4 regions of the Planococcus lenghuensis genome follow, and region 3 is predicted to be linked to each of the others. Evidence: riboswitches for the same ligand, from Rfam matches in the RefSeq annotation. Region 3 holds a riboswitch; each other region holds the start of a gene.
The links. Region 3 has a riboswitch for S-adenosylmethionine ahead of B0X71_RS03555 (methionine biosynthesis PLP-dependent protein). Riboswitches for the same ligand answer to the same signal wherever they lie in the genome.

Region 1 (3,206 bases), 1.3 Mb from region 3:
GTCCAGGATTGACTGGGTCGTTTGCGGATCCAGAGCAGACGTTGCTTCATCGCACAGCAGGATGGACGGATTCGTGGCGAGCGCCCGGGCGATGCCGATGCGCTGTTTCTGACCGCCGGACAGCTGTTCCGGATACTTATCCGCCTGATCACCGAGCCCGACAAAGTCCAGCAATTCCGTAACCCGCTGCTGAATTTCATTTTTTGGCGTTTTGGTTAAGATCAGCGGCATGGCGATGTTGGTATATACGGTCTTTGAAGTCAAAAGATTAAAATGCTGAAAGATCATGCCGATATCTTTTCGCGTTGTCCGGATTTCTTTCGCGGACAATGCGGAGATGTCTTTGCCGTGAATCTTGACTGTTCCTTTCGTCGGCCGTTCGAGAAGATTGACGGTCCGGATCAGAGAACTTTTGCCGGCGCCGCTGAAACCGATCACACCATAGATTTCGCCGGTTTCGACTGTCAGATCGATGCCGTTCAGTGCGGGTACTTCCCGCTTTCCTGAACGATACGTTTTTGCGACCCCTTCAAATTGGATCATATCCATGCCTCCTCAATAGTGGTTTTGCTGAATAAAACAAAAAGAAGCCCTCTTTTTTCTTTACCAGCAAGAAAAAAGAGAGCTTCATAATAAATGAAATCACTCCTTCTCATCTTCCAAATACGCCGATGCGCATTTGCAGGAATTAGCACAGTGTCCGCATAAATGCGAACCCGCTGCCGAAACGTCATAGGGCCTGTCCCTCAGTTTCTCTGGATAAGAAAGTAATGTGTGCTATTCAATTCGTGATTCCTACTTTATGGCTTGGGTATAAAAAAGTCAACCATTTTATCGAAAAAAATTTTCAAGCTGCTTTTGCCGGCTTCTTCCGGAAGACGGCCGACACTTTGTTTTCGGTTCCTTCTTTTATCCGTTTAATGTTCTCCAGGTGCTTCCACAGCGCCATCCCGAACAGCGCTGCGGCTGTAATGACAGGCCATTCTCCCTGAGCCGGCAGGAACGCAGCCAGCAGCAGAACCGCATACAGGCAAAGCACTCCAATGACGAGGTAATCTGTGATCAATGAAACGATGATAAGCAGCAGCAGACCGGTGAGCCCGAGCCGCCAGTCAAGTGCCAGCAAGACACCGATGAGGGCGGCAGTTCCTTTCCCGCCGCTGAATCCCATATAGAATGGGAAATTATGGCCAATGACGACAGCACTACCTGTAAAGAACAGGAATATCCAGAGCATTTCAGGGGATAATCCCGAACCTGAAAAGAGCCCGCGCATGAGCAGCACAGCAGCAGCCCCTTTTCCGATGTCAATGGCCGCCACCAGTGCGCCATACTTCCAGCCGAGCACAATAGCCGCATTGGAAGCGCCGGAATTTTTTACGCCTTCCGTTTTGATATTCACCCCAGAAATAAATCGCGCCGCAACAGAACCATGCAGGCAACCGATCAAATAACCGATAATAAGTGCTGCTGCTAGCCAGCCTGTCATGCAAACCCCTCCGATTTCCGCATCTTTCTTTACATGTAACGCTCCTGATAATAAAAAGGTTTCAAAAAGATGCTGAAAATTCTTGACAATGGCGGCCGTGGTTCTCTATACTTGGTCACTAAGATGGAAAACTGAATCTGAATACTCTTATCGAGAGAGGCGGAGGGAATAGGCCCGATGATGCCCGGCAACCACCAAGCTGCTGCTTGGAATGGTGCTACGTCCTACAGATTGCAACTGATCTGACAGATGAGAGGAGGTTTGTCTGAGAATGGCGGCCCTCTTCTTAACCGAAGAGGGCCGTTTTTAATTCCTCCTCATCTGCTTTCCATCGGACAAAAACTAAGGAGGAAGACGAATGACGAACTTCAAACCAGAAACTCAATTGCTTCACGGAGGACAGGAACCGGATCCGGTAACAGGCGCACGGGGGGTTCCGATTCATAAAACGACTTCTTACGTATTCAAAAGTGCCGAACATGCGGAGAACTTATTCGGCCTGAAGGAAACCGGCAATATCTATACACGAATCATGAATCCGACAGTCGATGTATTTGAACAGCGGGTGGCTCTCCTCGAAGGCGGGACAGCTGCAGTGGCCCTTTCTTCCGGTATGGCGGCGATTGCATTCTCGGTTCTGAACGTGGCTGAAGCCGGGGAAGAAATTATTGCGGATGAAAATTTATATGGCGGCACATTCAGCTTGTTCGCCAATACACTGCCGCGCTATGGCATTACGGTCCGCTTTGTCGACGGGAAAAATCCCGAGAATTTTGCGGATGCCATTACGGATAAAACAAAAGCGATTTTCGGTGAAATTATCGGCAATCCAAGCCTGAATGTATTTGATGTTGAACGGGTGGCGGAAATCGCCCATGCAAATGATATTCCGCTCCTGATCGATAACACATTCGCTTCTCCATACGGCAGCAACCCGATTGAATTCGGAGCGGACGTTGTCATTCATTCGGCGACAAAATGGATCGGCGGACACGGGACAACAATCGGCGGCATCGTAGTGGATGGCGGCAAGTTCAATTGGAATAACCCGAAATTCCCGTCCTATACGGAACCGGATCAAAGCTATCACGGCATCCGTTATGCGATTGACGCTGAAGGTGCGTCATTCGCCACGAAGCTGCGCGTTCAGCTGCTGCGCGATTTCGGCCCGTCACTCAGCCCGGAAAGCGCCCATGCCTTCCTGCAGGGACTGGAAACCCTTCACCTGCGAATTCCGAAACACAATGAAAACGCGCAGCGGGTAGCGGAATACCTGAAAGGGCATCCGGAGGTTGAGTGGGTGAATTATATCGGATTTGAAGATCATCCTTCACACGAGGATGGGAAGAAGTACTTGAAACAGGGGTTCGGCTCCATTGTGAACTTCGGTGTGAAAGGCGGATTGGAGGCCGGCCGGAAAGTGATCAATAATGTATCGCTATGGTCGCATGTCGCGAACGTCGGCGATGCGAAGTCACTGATCATCCATCCGGCATCGACGACTCATCAGCAGTTATCCCAGGAAGAACGGACAGCTTCCGGCGTGACAGATGAACTGATCCGGCTGTCGGTGGGACTGGAAAATGCGGATGACCTGATCGGTGATCTGGAACAAGCAATCGAAGCTGCTGTGCCAGCAAATGTATAGGAGGACGTAGACAATGAAAACGGTCGAGATCGGTTCATTACACCTTGAATCCGGAGCTGTATTGCCGGA
Region 2 (3,206 bases), 1.1 Mb from region 3:
TTTGCCGAGCGCAAGTTCCGTCGCCACACCGTAAAAAGGCGAAGACGTGAATGCGCCGCTGAATGCGGGATGCGCCATGAGCGGCAATCCGACTTCCGCGTCTTCCGCAAGTTCCTGCAGCACATCCAGCCCGTAGGCATGGACGTTGAACAGCAGCGCGTCCGCGCCGAGTTCCCGTGCTTTGCGGGCCTTATCGCGGAGTCCGGATGTGCGGCCGGTCAGATTGGCTGCGTACAATGTCCGGTGGCCGGTTTCTTTATACACCTGTTCCAGCACCTCTTTCCCCCGCACGATCCGTTCTTCAAATGGGGTCTGCGGGTTATCGAATAAAATCTCATCATCTTTCACGAGATCCACGCCGCCAAGCGCCTGCTGGCGGAGCTGGTCGGCAAGATAACCGAGATCGCGGCCGATGACACCTTTGAAAATGCTCATGACGAGCGGCCGGTCATGGACGCCGAGCTTTTCCCGGATTCCTTCGATGCCGAACCGCGGACCCGGGAAACGGGCGAGTAATTCTTCATCGAAAATAAGATCCAGCAATTTCACTTCGCCGTCGAGCGATAATTTCCCGAACACAGTCGTCAGGATCGCCGGCAGATCCGCCGAAAAATTGGCCGCCGGGTAACGGATTTCCACTTCCGCCCGGATCAATTCCGGTTTTAACGGGTGAGGGGAGTCACCGAATTCCGTGACGGACTCCACGGTTCCTTTATGCTGCTTCAGCTGTTCCTGTTCAAGCTGCGGCAGGTCAGTCCAAGATCCGACCGTGAGACCAAGAGCAATGCCTTCCGCTTTCTTCCCGAATGATCCAGGCCGCCCGTACAGTTGATAGCGGGCTGTCAATCCACTCATAAATTCACTCTCCAGTTCCTGTAACAAATAAAAAACCTCTTCCTAAGAAGAGGTTATCGGATACCATCTTCTTATTTGTCAGCCGTCGCTTGAAGGCTGCAAGAATTAGCACCGTGTCAATCGACCGGTTGCCGGGCTTCGTAGGGCTTGTCCCTCCGCCTGCTCTGAATAAGAATAACGTATTTAGTTTTTTTAGAAATTATGCTGATTATTTCATGGGATCTTAATTCTGTCAAATGAAAAACGAAGATGCCATCAATAGTGCTTACAAGGATGCCGGCTGGCTGAAGAAGTAACAGAAGACCAATTCCTGACTGAATGGAAGCGGCTTCCATTTAACTGGTGGAACTCGGCGCCTAATTAGTGGAACTCAATGCTAAATTAGTGGAACTCAATGCCGAATTAGCGGAACTCAGCGTCCAATTAGTGGAACTCGAAAAAAAGCGAAAAATTAAGCGATATTCTGAAAGGATAAATCTATAATTTACCGCTTTGTAATAAGCCAGACAATTAAGAACTATTTCTTTGAAAAGTTGTTGCACTTTATTTTGAATCATGATAGGATTCATGTCAGACTTTAATAACTTTATAAATTATCAGCACTCTTATCAAGAGCAGGCGGAGGGTAAAATGGCCCGATGAAGCCCAGCAACCGACCATAATACCGTTGTGAAACGGGGCGCGTTAAGATTTTGCGCCGGAATGGACAAATCCATTCCGCAAGGCACGGTGCTAATTCCACTGGAAAGAAACTTTTCCAGAAGATGAGAGGCGGGAATCCGATTATTCTGCGCCTCTTTCCGAAGAGGCGCTTTTATTTTTTTCAGGGAAGGATTGAGTACAGATGGCGGTTACAGAAACGGCGAATTACACCCCATTGACAGAACAAACGGCAGTCGAGCTTGCCGCTCAGCTAGATTTCTTTCCGAAAGGAGCGGCACTTTCAAGCCGGGAAATCGGCGATGGCAATCTCAATTACGTCTTTCACATAACAGACGAAACCGGCAAAGGCCTTATCATTAAACAGGCATTGCCGTATGCAAAAGTGGTCGGTGAAAGCTGGCCGCTGACACTGAAACGGGCAAAGATTGAAGCAAATGCACTGAAAAAGCACGGGGAATACGTGCCGCATCTAGTACCGGAAGTATACGCAACCGACGAAGCGCTGGCATACACGGTCATGGAAGACCTGTCGCATCTTACCGTTGCACGGGCTGGCCTGATCGCTGGTGAGACGTATCCGAAACTGTCGGATGACATTGGCGAGTACTTGGCGCAGACGCTGTTCCATACCTCGGATTTCGGACTTCATCCATTCGACAAAAAACGGCTTGCTGCCGAATTCTCCAATCCGGAATTATGCAAAATTACAGAAGACCTGATTTTTACAGATCCTTTCTTCAATAATGAAACCAATGATTTCGAAGAAGCGCTCACTGCTGATGCCGAAGCAATCTGGAACAACAAGGCATTGCAACTGGAAGCGGCGAAACTGAAACAGAGCTTTCTGACTGAAGCAGAAGCTTTGCTGCACGGCGATCTTCACACAGGCAGTATTTTTGCAAGCAAAGATGAAACGAAAGTCATCGACCCGGAATTTGCATTTTATGGTCCGATCGGTTTTGACGTCGGCCTCTTCCTCGCGAATCTTGTGTTCCAGTCGATCACGCGCGGAGAAGAAGGCCGGGATGTGATCACAGACCATATCCGGAATACATGGGACGTCTTTTCTTCCCGGTTTTCAGAGCTATGGGAACAGGAAAACCAAAGTGCATTTAAAGATACAACGGGTTACAGAGAAACCGTGCTGGAAAAAATCTTCCGGGATTCCGTCGGCTTTGCCGGCGCTGAGCTGATTCGCCGGACAATCGGTCTGGCACATGTCAGCGACCTTGACGGCATTGAAGACGATGAAGAGCGAATTGCACGGAAGCGGCAGGCATTGCGGACAGGTGAAGCGTTCATTCTGAAGCGGGCAGAACTTACGTCCATCGATGACGTACTGTCACTGATCGGGGCGCTGCGCTGATGCAAGTACCGGTATCCATCGAATGGAAAGACGGGCAGCTTACGATTTTGGATCAGCAGAAACTGCCGCATATCATTGAATTTATCGACCTTACAACCATTGAAGAAGTATTTGATGCCATCCTTTCCCTGAAAGTGCGGGGCGCACCGGCGATCGGTATTACGGCTGCCTACGGCTTAGCGCTTGCAGCGGAGAGTCATGATACAGATGAGCTTGACGCCTTTGAAGCGTATGTGCGAAAGGATGCCGATTACCTGGCAAGCTCCCGGCCGACGGCAGTCAATCTGGCTTGGGCGCTTGAACGGCTGCTCAGCACATTGCC
Region 3 (3,206 bases):
CGATTTTCTGTGCGGATTCACTCGATTGCTTGAGCCGGGCACCGAGTGTTTTGATGCCTTGGATCAGTGAATAGGAATCCTGCGCGCCGAGTACAGAACCGAAGGAGTTCTGGATGAATCCCAGCCGGTCACCGAGTTCCGCATCTTTGGTGACGGCAAGTCCTGCCGTGATATCGCTGTGGCCGGACAGGAATTTTGTTGCGCTGTGAAGGACGAGATCCGCGCCGAGGTCGAGCGGGTTCTGGTACAGCGGTGTCATAAATGTGTTATCGACAAACGTTAAACAGCCGTTCGCCTTAGCCAGTTTGGCGGCCGTTTCGATATCGGTGATGTTCATGACCGGGTTGGAAGGTGTTTCAAGGTAAACCACTTTCGTGTTCGGCTGGATGGCTTTAGCCAGTTTATCAAGATCCGTCATATTGACGAAGGAATGATCGACTCCAAATTTGGTCAGTACTTCCGTGATGAAGCGGTATGTTCCGCCGTAGACATCTTCTGAAACAATCACGTGATCCCCCGCTGACAATAGCATGAACGCTGACGAGATGGCTGCCATGCCGGAAGAGAAGGCGAAGCCCCGCGTCCCGTTCTCAAGCTTGGCAATGGTTTCTTCCAATGCCTGGCGCGTCGGATTGCCGGAGCGGCTGTAGTCAAAGGGACCGAACTCGTCAATGCTGTTCTGATGAAACGTCGATGACTGGTAAATCGGAACATTGACGGCGCCTGTCTGCGGGTCGACACCTGCTGAATGGATGAATTTCGTTTCTAAACGGTCAGTCATAATCGAAGAACCTCCTTTTCCAGTCTCTCAAAAGCCTGCTGCAAATCATTTATCAAATCTTCAGTTTGTTCAATGCCAACAGAGAAGCGGAGCAGCCGGTTGCAGACACCGCGTGCCGTCCGTTCCTCGACCGGGATTTCCGCATGGGTCTGGGTTGCCGGGTACGTGATGAAACTTTCAACACCGCCGAGGCTCTCGGCGAATGTGATCAGCCGGATGCTTTCCAGAAAAGGGCCGACCCATTCTTCCCGTTGCAGCCGGAACGACAACATGCCGCCTTTGCCCGGATATAACACCTCCGCTACAGTGGGGGACTGGCTCAAAAACTGCGCCAGCGTCTTGGCGTTCGCTTCGTGCTGCCGCATGCGCAGCGGCAATGTTTTCAGTCCGCGGATCAACAGCCAGGAATCGAACGGCGACAGCACCGCGCCTGCCGAATTGTGCTGCACGGTGAGCTTCTCGCAGATGGCTTTGCCTTTCGCCACCGCAATCCCGGCAAGTACGTCGTTATGGCCGCCGATATACTTGGTGGCGCTGTGGATGACAATGTCTGCGCCGAGTGAGATCGGCTGCTGAACGAATGGCGTTAAAAACGTATTGTCGACGATGAGCAACAGGTCGTGTTTTTTCGCCAGTTCCGCATGACGTTCAATATCGATTTCCTGCATCAATGGATTCGTCGGCGTCTCGATGAAGATCGCTTTCGTCTGCGGCGTGATTTTCGCTTCCGTGTCCCGGATATCCGTGAACGCCCCGTAGCGGGTATGGATTCCGTACACCTCCGAAAAATGAAGGAGCAATCGGTACGTGCCGCCATATACATCATCCGGCACGAGCAATTCATCGCCGGGGCGGAACAGCGACAGCACCAGCTGAATGGCCGCCATCCCAGAACTGCAGGCGAATCCGGCATCGCCGCCTTCAAGTTCGGCGAGCCCTTCTTCGAGAAGGGAGCGTGTCGGGTTTTTGGTCCGCGTGTAATCGTAACCTGTCGATCGGCCGAGCCCCTGATGTTCATAGGCGGTCGAAAGATAAAGCGGGGGATTGACCGCGCCCGTTTTCGCGTCACTCCGATTGCCCAATTGCACCAACCGGGTTTCCAGACTCTGTTTTGTCATCGCCATCTTCCTTTCCAAAATAAAACAGGACCACTCTCCAAAAGAAGAATGGCCCTGCTCGGGAAACCCAATCTTCTCATCTTCAAGGCTTCCGCCTTTTGGAATTAGCACCTTTGCCGTTAAGCCGGTTGCTGAGACATCAAAGGGCCAAATCCCTCCGTCTCTCTTGATAAGAATTGAATTATGAAGTTGTTTGCTGTTCGATATGTTCACTCTAAAGTAACTTCCGCTTAAACGCAAGAGAAAACTGAAAATTATTTATTATTTTTCTTCAGCACATTAATAATTAAACTATTAAAAATATTAAGAACTATATAGAGAGCCTTACATACGTTTACAAAAACCGAACGGTATCACCATACCAGCTTCATATTCTTGCTCTACACTGGGAACTGGCAACAAAATACATACACGATTTTAGGAGGGCATAAGATGAAGTACAAGTTGAGCAAGAAGGCTGCCGGCGTATCGGTTGCAGCGGCCGTCGCGATTTCTTCTTTCGGTTTTGCATCAAGCAACACGGTGACAGAGGCAAAGGACAAGAAAAGCGAGCCGACGAACGTCATCATGATGGTCAAGGACGGTACGAGCGCAGGTGCGACGACGCTGGCAAGATGGTATAAAGGCGAAGACCTCGCTATGGACGAAATTCTCGTCGGCGGCATGCACACGCATTCAGCTGAATCGGCGATCACGGATTCCGCACCGGCCGGCACGGCGATGGCGACTGGCCATAAAGCCAACGACAAAGTGCTCGGACTTCTTCCGGCAGTTGTGAACACACCTGGCGTCGAACCGGTGGATCCGGAAGATGCCCTCGACCCGGTCGCGAACGTATTGGAAGGCGCAGAACTATTGGGGAAATCAACAGGGATCATCTCGACTTCTGAAATCCAACACGCGACACCGGCCGCATTTTCGGCTCATGCGCCGCTGCGTTACGATTACGATGATATCGCTGAACAGCAAGTGTACCAGGACATTGAAGTGGTTCTTGGCGGCGGTAAGGCATCACTCGCACCGGGAGAGGGCCGAAACGCGCGTAAAGACGGCGAAAACCTGCTTGAAGTGATCGACGAAAACGGCTATGACTTCGTTGAAACGAAAGAGGAGCTCTTGAACTCGACATCCGATAAATTATGGGGCTCATTCGCACCGTCCGCGTTAGCGTATGACTTTGACCGCCAGGCAGCGAAAGACAGCGAGGAACCATCCCTCGCTGACATGACGGCCAAAGGCATCGAGACCTTATCCAAAGACGAAGACGGCTTCTTCATGTTCGTGGAAGGCAGTAAAGTGGACTGGGC
Region 4 (3,206 bases), 1.0 Mb from region 3:
CGGCGATGGTTCCGTCAAGTGAGCGCCCGGTACTTTGTAATATTTCCCTTCGTGCTGAATATCGTGGACCTTGTCGGGATCCGTATAGATGCCATTTGCTTTATCAAGGACAACCGCGTCATCTTCCCAACTGCCTTCCCACAATTTATAGGCAACTTCCAAATACTCTTCTGCGATATCATAGCGCTCATCATGCTTGATTTGATCTTCTCTGCCGATATTGACGGCGGCACTTTTCAGATAGGAAGTGACGATATTCCATCCGACGCGACCTTTTGTCAGATGATCGAGTGTCGACATCCGGCGCGCGAATGTATACGGGTGTTCATGTGTAACGGAAGCCGTCACCCCGAAACCGAGGTGCTTTGTCACAGCCGACATCAGTGGCACGACCAGCAGCGGATCATTGACCGGCGACTGTGCCCCCTGCCGGACAGCGGCATCCCGCGAACCATTGTAAACATCATAGGTGCCGAGGACGTCTGCAATAAAAACGGCATCGAAATTGCCTTTCTCCAGAAGCTTCGCCAATTCAATCCAGTATTCGCTGTCTTTATACTTATGGGATTCATCGTCTGGATGCGTCCATAGCCCTGGCGATTGATGCCCTGCACAATTCATATCAAAAGCGTTTAAATAAATCCGTTTATTCGTCATGGTTTCTTCCTCCCTTGATCACCTTTTAAAACTCGCGGTTTCTTTCTGTTTTCCGATGATGTTCATAAAATAGGCCAACTGCTTTGTAAGCCGGTCCTGCACATCGCTATCCAAAATCGGCTGTACAGGATTTGATTTATCGATCTGGCTATCCACCAAATAAACGCCCTTCAAGTTTTGGCCTTTTAATGTAGCCAGCAACGGCTTCAGTGAATATTCCAAGGCCAGCAGGTGGTTCGGACTGCCGCCTGTCATCAGGGGAAGAACGGGTGTGTCCTGCAGCACATCCTGAGGGAGCAAATCCAGCAGAGCTTTCAGAACCCCTGAGTAAGCAGCCTTATAAACAGGAGATCCAATAACTACGCCATCGGCTTTATGAATGAGCGTACTGATTTCCTGAATAGCAGGACTATCATATTTAGCTGTGAACAAATCCGTTTGGGGAACATCGCGAACGGATAGATGTTTAACGGACAACCCTTGCTTCTGTAACAAGTTTCCTAAGTAGGTTAAGACTGTTTCAGAACGGGATGATTCAGATGGACTTCCCGATACAATAACGATATTTGCCATGGTGATCTCTTCCTCTCTATTTCTCGAATAAGCTTATCGCTTTGGCTTTCACGAATATCACTTAAAAAAATAAAAGACCTTCTTTTCTCAACTTGTGAGAAAAGAAGGTCGTTAGAGTACGAATCCCGCTCTTATCTCTCAAGAATAACATTCTTGCTGGAAGTAGCACCTTTCTGACAATGTCAGAGGTTGCTGAAGCGTCAACGGGCCAGTCCCTCGGCTTCTCTCGATAAGATTATTAAATTTGAACTAATCATAATATTGCTGAATCATTCTGTCAATGGGTTTGATCCGATAAGTTTATTTAGCTTATAGGTTTACTAAGTTTTCGGCTCATCCAAATTCAGACTGGCTTTCAGACAATGCCCGTGATTCATTCTATCACTAATAAACATGCACCTCTGTTTGCTCAAGTTTTGATTCGAATAGTTGGTCTGCCACAATCGGATAGGCCAACACTTCTCTATCCGAAGCTTTCAGTTTCTCCAACTCCACTTCCTTTGCTTTGACCACATGGATATTTCCAGTATACTCGCTATAATAGTCCAGCTCTTTTAGGAATGATTTCTCCCGGAGATTGCTCACTAACCAGTAGGAAGCATTCCCGTCTTGCTGACGTGTCTCAAGGTGCTCCTTTTCTTGCTGTTTACCGAATTTCAACAGAGGCCGGTGCCATACGTGAACCAAATCCTCGACCATGGCACTTGCTGTAGGAAGCATACCTGCACCCGGCCCCTGCAAAGTAAGACTTCCTACAAGATCCGTTGTTACATTGACTGCATTGTCGACGCCCTCCACATGGTAAAAAGGATGGGAGGGGGAAACAAGGACCGGCTGAACTGAAGCTTGCACTTGTCCTTTTTCTCGTTTCAGTTCTGTAACATGCTTAAACCGGAGACCAAGGCGTTCAGCGACTTCGATCTGTTCTATCGTCACGCCTGATATCCCAGCGACTTGGAAAGAGGAGGTTTCAGGCTGTTCCCCAAAAGCTACCTGGCTTAGAATCTTGGTTTTATAATAAGCATCAAACCCATGAATATCATTTCCGGAATCCGCTTCTGCAAACCCCTTTTCTTGCGCGAGAGCTAAAGCATCTTCGAATGACAGTTGCTTATCACGCATTTCTGTCAAAATGAAGTTTGAAGTTCCATTCAATATTCCTTGAATTGTCTCGAGGTTATTCACCCGCAGTAATTGCTGCAGGATCTGGATAATCGGCACACCCCCAGCGACCGTCGCCTCAAACCCCACACGCGCTCCTTGCCTGTCGGCACTATCAAGCAACTCCTGACCGTGCTCGGCAAACATTTCTTTATTCGCTGTGATAATGTGACAACCCGCTACTAATGCTTCCTTCAAATAACTGAAGCTGGGTTCTTTACCGACAATTGCTTCAAATACAATATCCAGCTGTGGGAGCTTTAGAATTTCTTCAAAGTTGGTTGTAACCAGAATTCCTTTATCGACCTTCCGCTCTTTCTGCTCGTTTTGGACTAGAACAGCTGAAACTTCAACTTCGGCACCCAGCACTTCTTTCAATTCTTGCTGATGGGTTTTGATGGTTCGATAAACGCCTTCTCCCACCGTACCAAAACCTAAAATAGCCGTTCTTATAACCGACATTTCTACACGTCCTTCATTTCTCAGAGTCGCTTTTTCTGCTGTTTACTTCCCTTGTTCCCGTACTTTCAATTCTCTTCTCAATATCTTCCCGCTGATTTTTGTTTTTGGCAGCTCTTCCAGGACTTCAATTTCCCGGGGGGCGGCATGGGCTGATAATTTATAGCGGACAAATTTCCTGATCTCTTCTATCAATGCCGGTTCATCGGTATAGCCCTTGTTTAAAACAATGAACGCTTTGACAATTTCTCCTCTTATCGGATCCGGTTTCCCGATGACGCCAGCTTCCGCAACCGCTTCATGTTCAATCAGTTTACTCTCCACTTCGAATGGGCCGATTCGTTCTCCTGATGAGT

Region 1: linked by a shared signal. The riboswitch ahead of B0X71_RS15615 (O-acetylhomoserine aminocarboxypropyltransferase/cysteine synthase family protein) and the one ahead of B0X71_RS03555 (methionine biosynthesis PLP-dependent protein) in region 3 are both predicted to bind S-adenosylmethionine.
Region 2: linked by a shared signal. The riboswitch ahead of mtnK (S-methyl-5-thioribose kinase) and the one ahead of B0X71_RS03555 (methionine biosynthesis PLP-dependent protein) in region 3 are both predicted to bind S-adenosylmethionine.
Region 4: linked by a shared signal. The riboswitch ahead of ssuE (NADPH-dependent FMN reductase) and the one ahead of B0X71_RS03555 (methionine biosynthesis PLP-dependent protein) in region 3 are both predicted to bind S-adenosylmethionine.

What each region holds. Positions count from the first base shown of each region.
Region 1 covers NZ_CP019640.1:3,083,917-3,087,122, reverse strand. Annotated here, with positions in the region: gene B0X71_RS15625 (methionine ABC transporter ATP-binding protein) at 1-543, opposite strand, end outside; SAM riboswitch class I at 650-766, opposite strand; gene B0X71_RS15620 (glycerol-3-phosphate acyltransferase) at 848-1,489, opposite strand; SAM riboswitch class I at 1,634-1,745, shown strand; gene B0X71_RS15615 (O-acetylhomoserine aminocarboxypropyltransferase/cysteine synthase family protein) at 1,848-3,137, shown strand; gene metX (homoserine O-acetyltransferase MetX) at 3,151-3,206, shown strand, end outside.
Region 2 covers NZ_CP019640.1:3,266,470-3,269,675, reverse strand. Annotated here, with positions in the region: gene mtnW (2,3-diketo-5-methylthiopentyl-1-phosphate enolase) at 1-855, opposite strand, end outside; SAM riboswitch class I at 924-1,030, opposite strand; SAM riboswitch class I at 1,458-1,626, shown strand; gene mtnK (S-methyl-5-thioribose kinase) at 1,700-2,884, shown strand; gene mtnA (S-methyl-5-thioribose-1-phosphate isomerase) at 2,884-3,206, shown strand, end outside.
Region 3 covers NZ_CP019640.1:680,194-683,399, forward strand. Annotated here, with positions in the region: gene metC (cystathionine beta-lyase) at 1-781, opposite strand, end outside; gene B0X71_RS03555 (methionine biosynthesis PLP-dependent protein) at 778-1,899, opposite strand; SAM riboswitch class I at 1,973-2,075, opposite strand; gene B0X71_RS03560 (alkaline phosphatase) at 2,332-3,206, shown strand, end outside.
Region 4 covers NZ_CP019640.1:1,724,457-1,727,662, reverse strand. Annotated here, with positions in the region: gene B0X71_RS08825 (LLM class flavin-dependent oxidoreductase) at 1-657, opposite strand, end outside; gene ssuE (NADPH-dependent FMN reductase) at 676-1,230, opposite strand; SAM riboswitch class I at 1,359-1,466, opposite strand; gene B0X71_RS08815 (homoserine dehydrogenase) at 1,615-2,853, opposite strand; gene acsA (acetate--CoA ligase) at 2,896-3,206, opposite strand, start outside.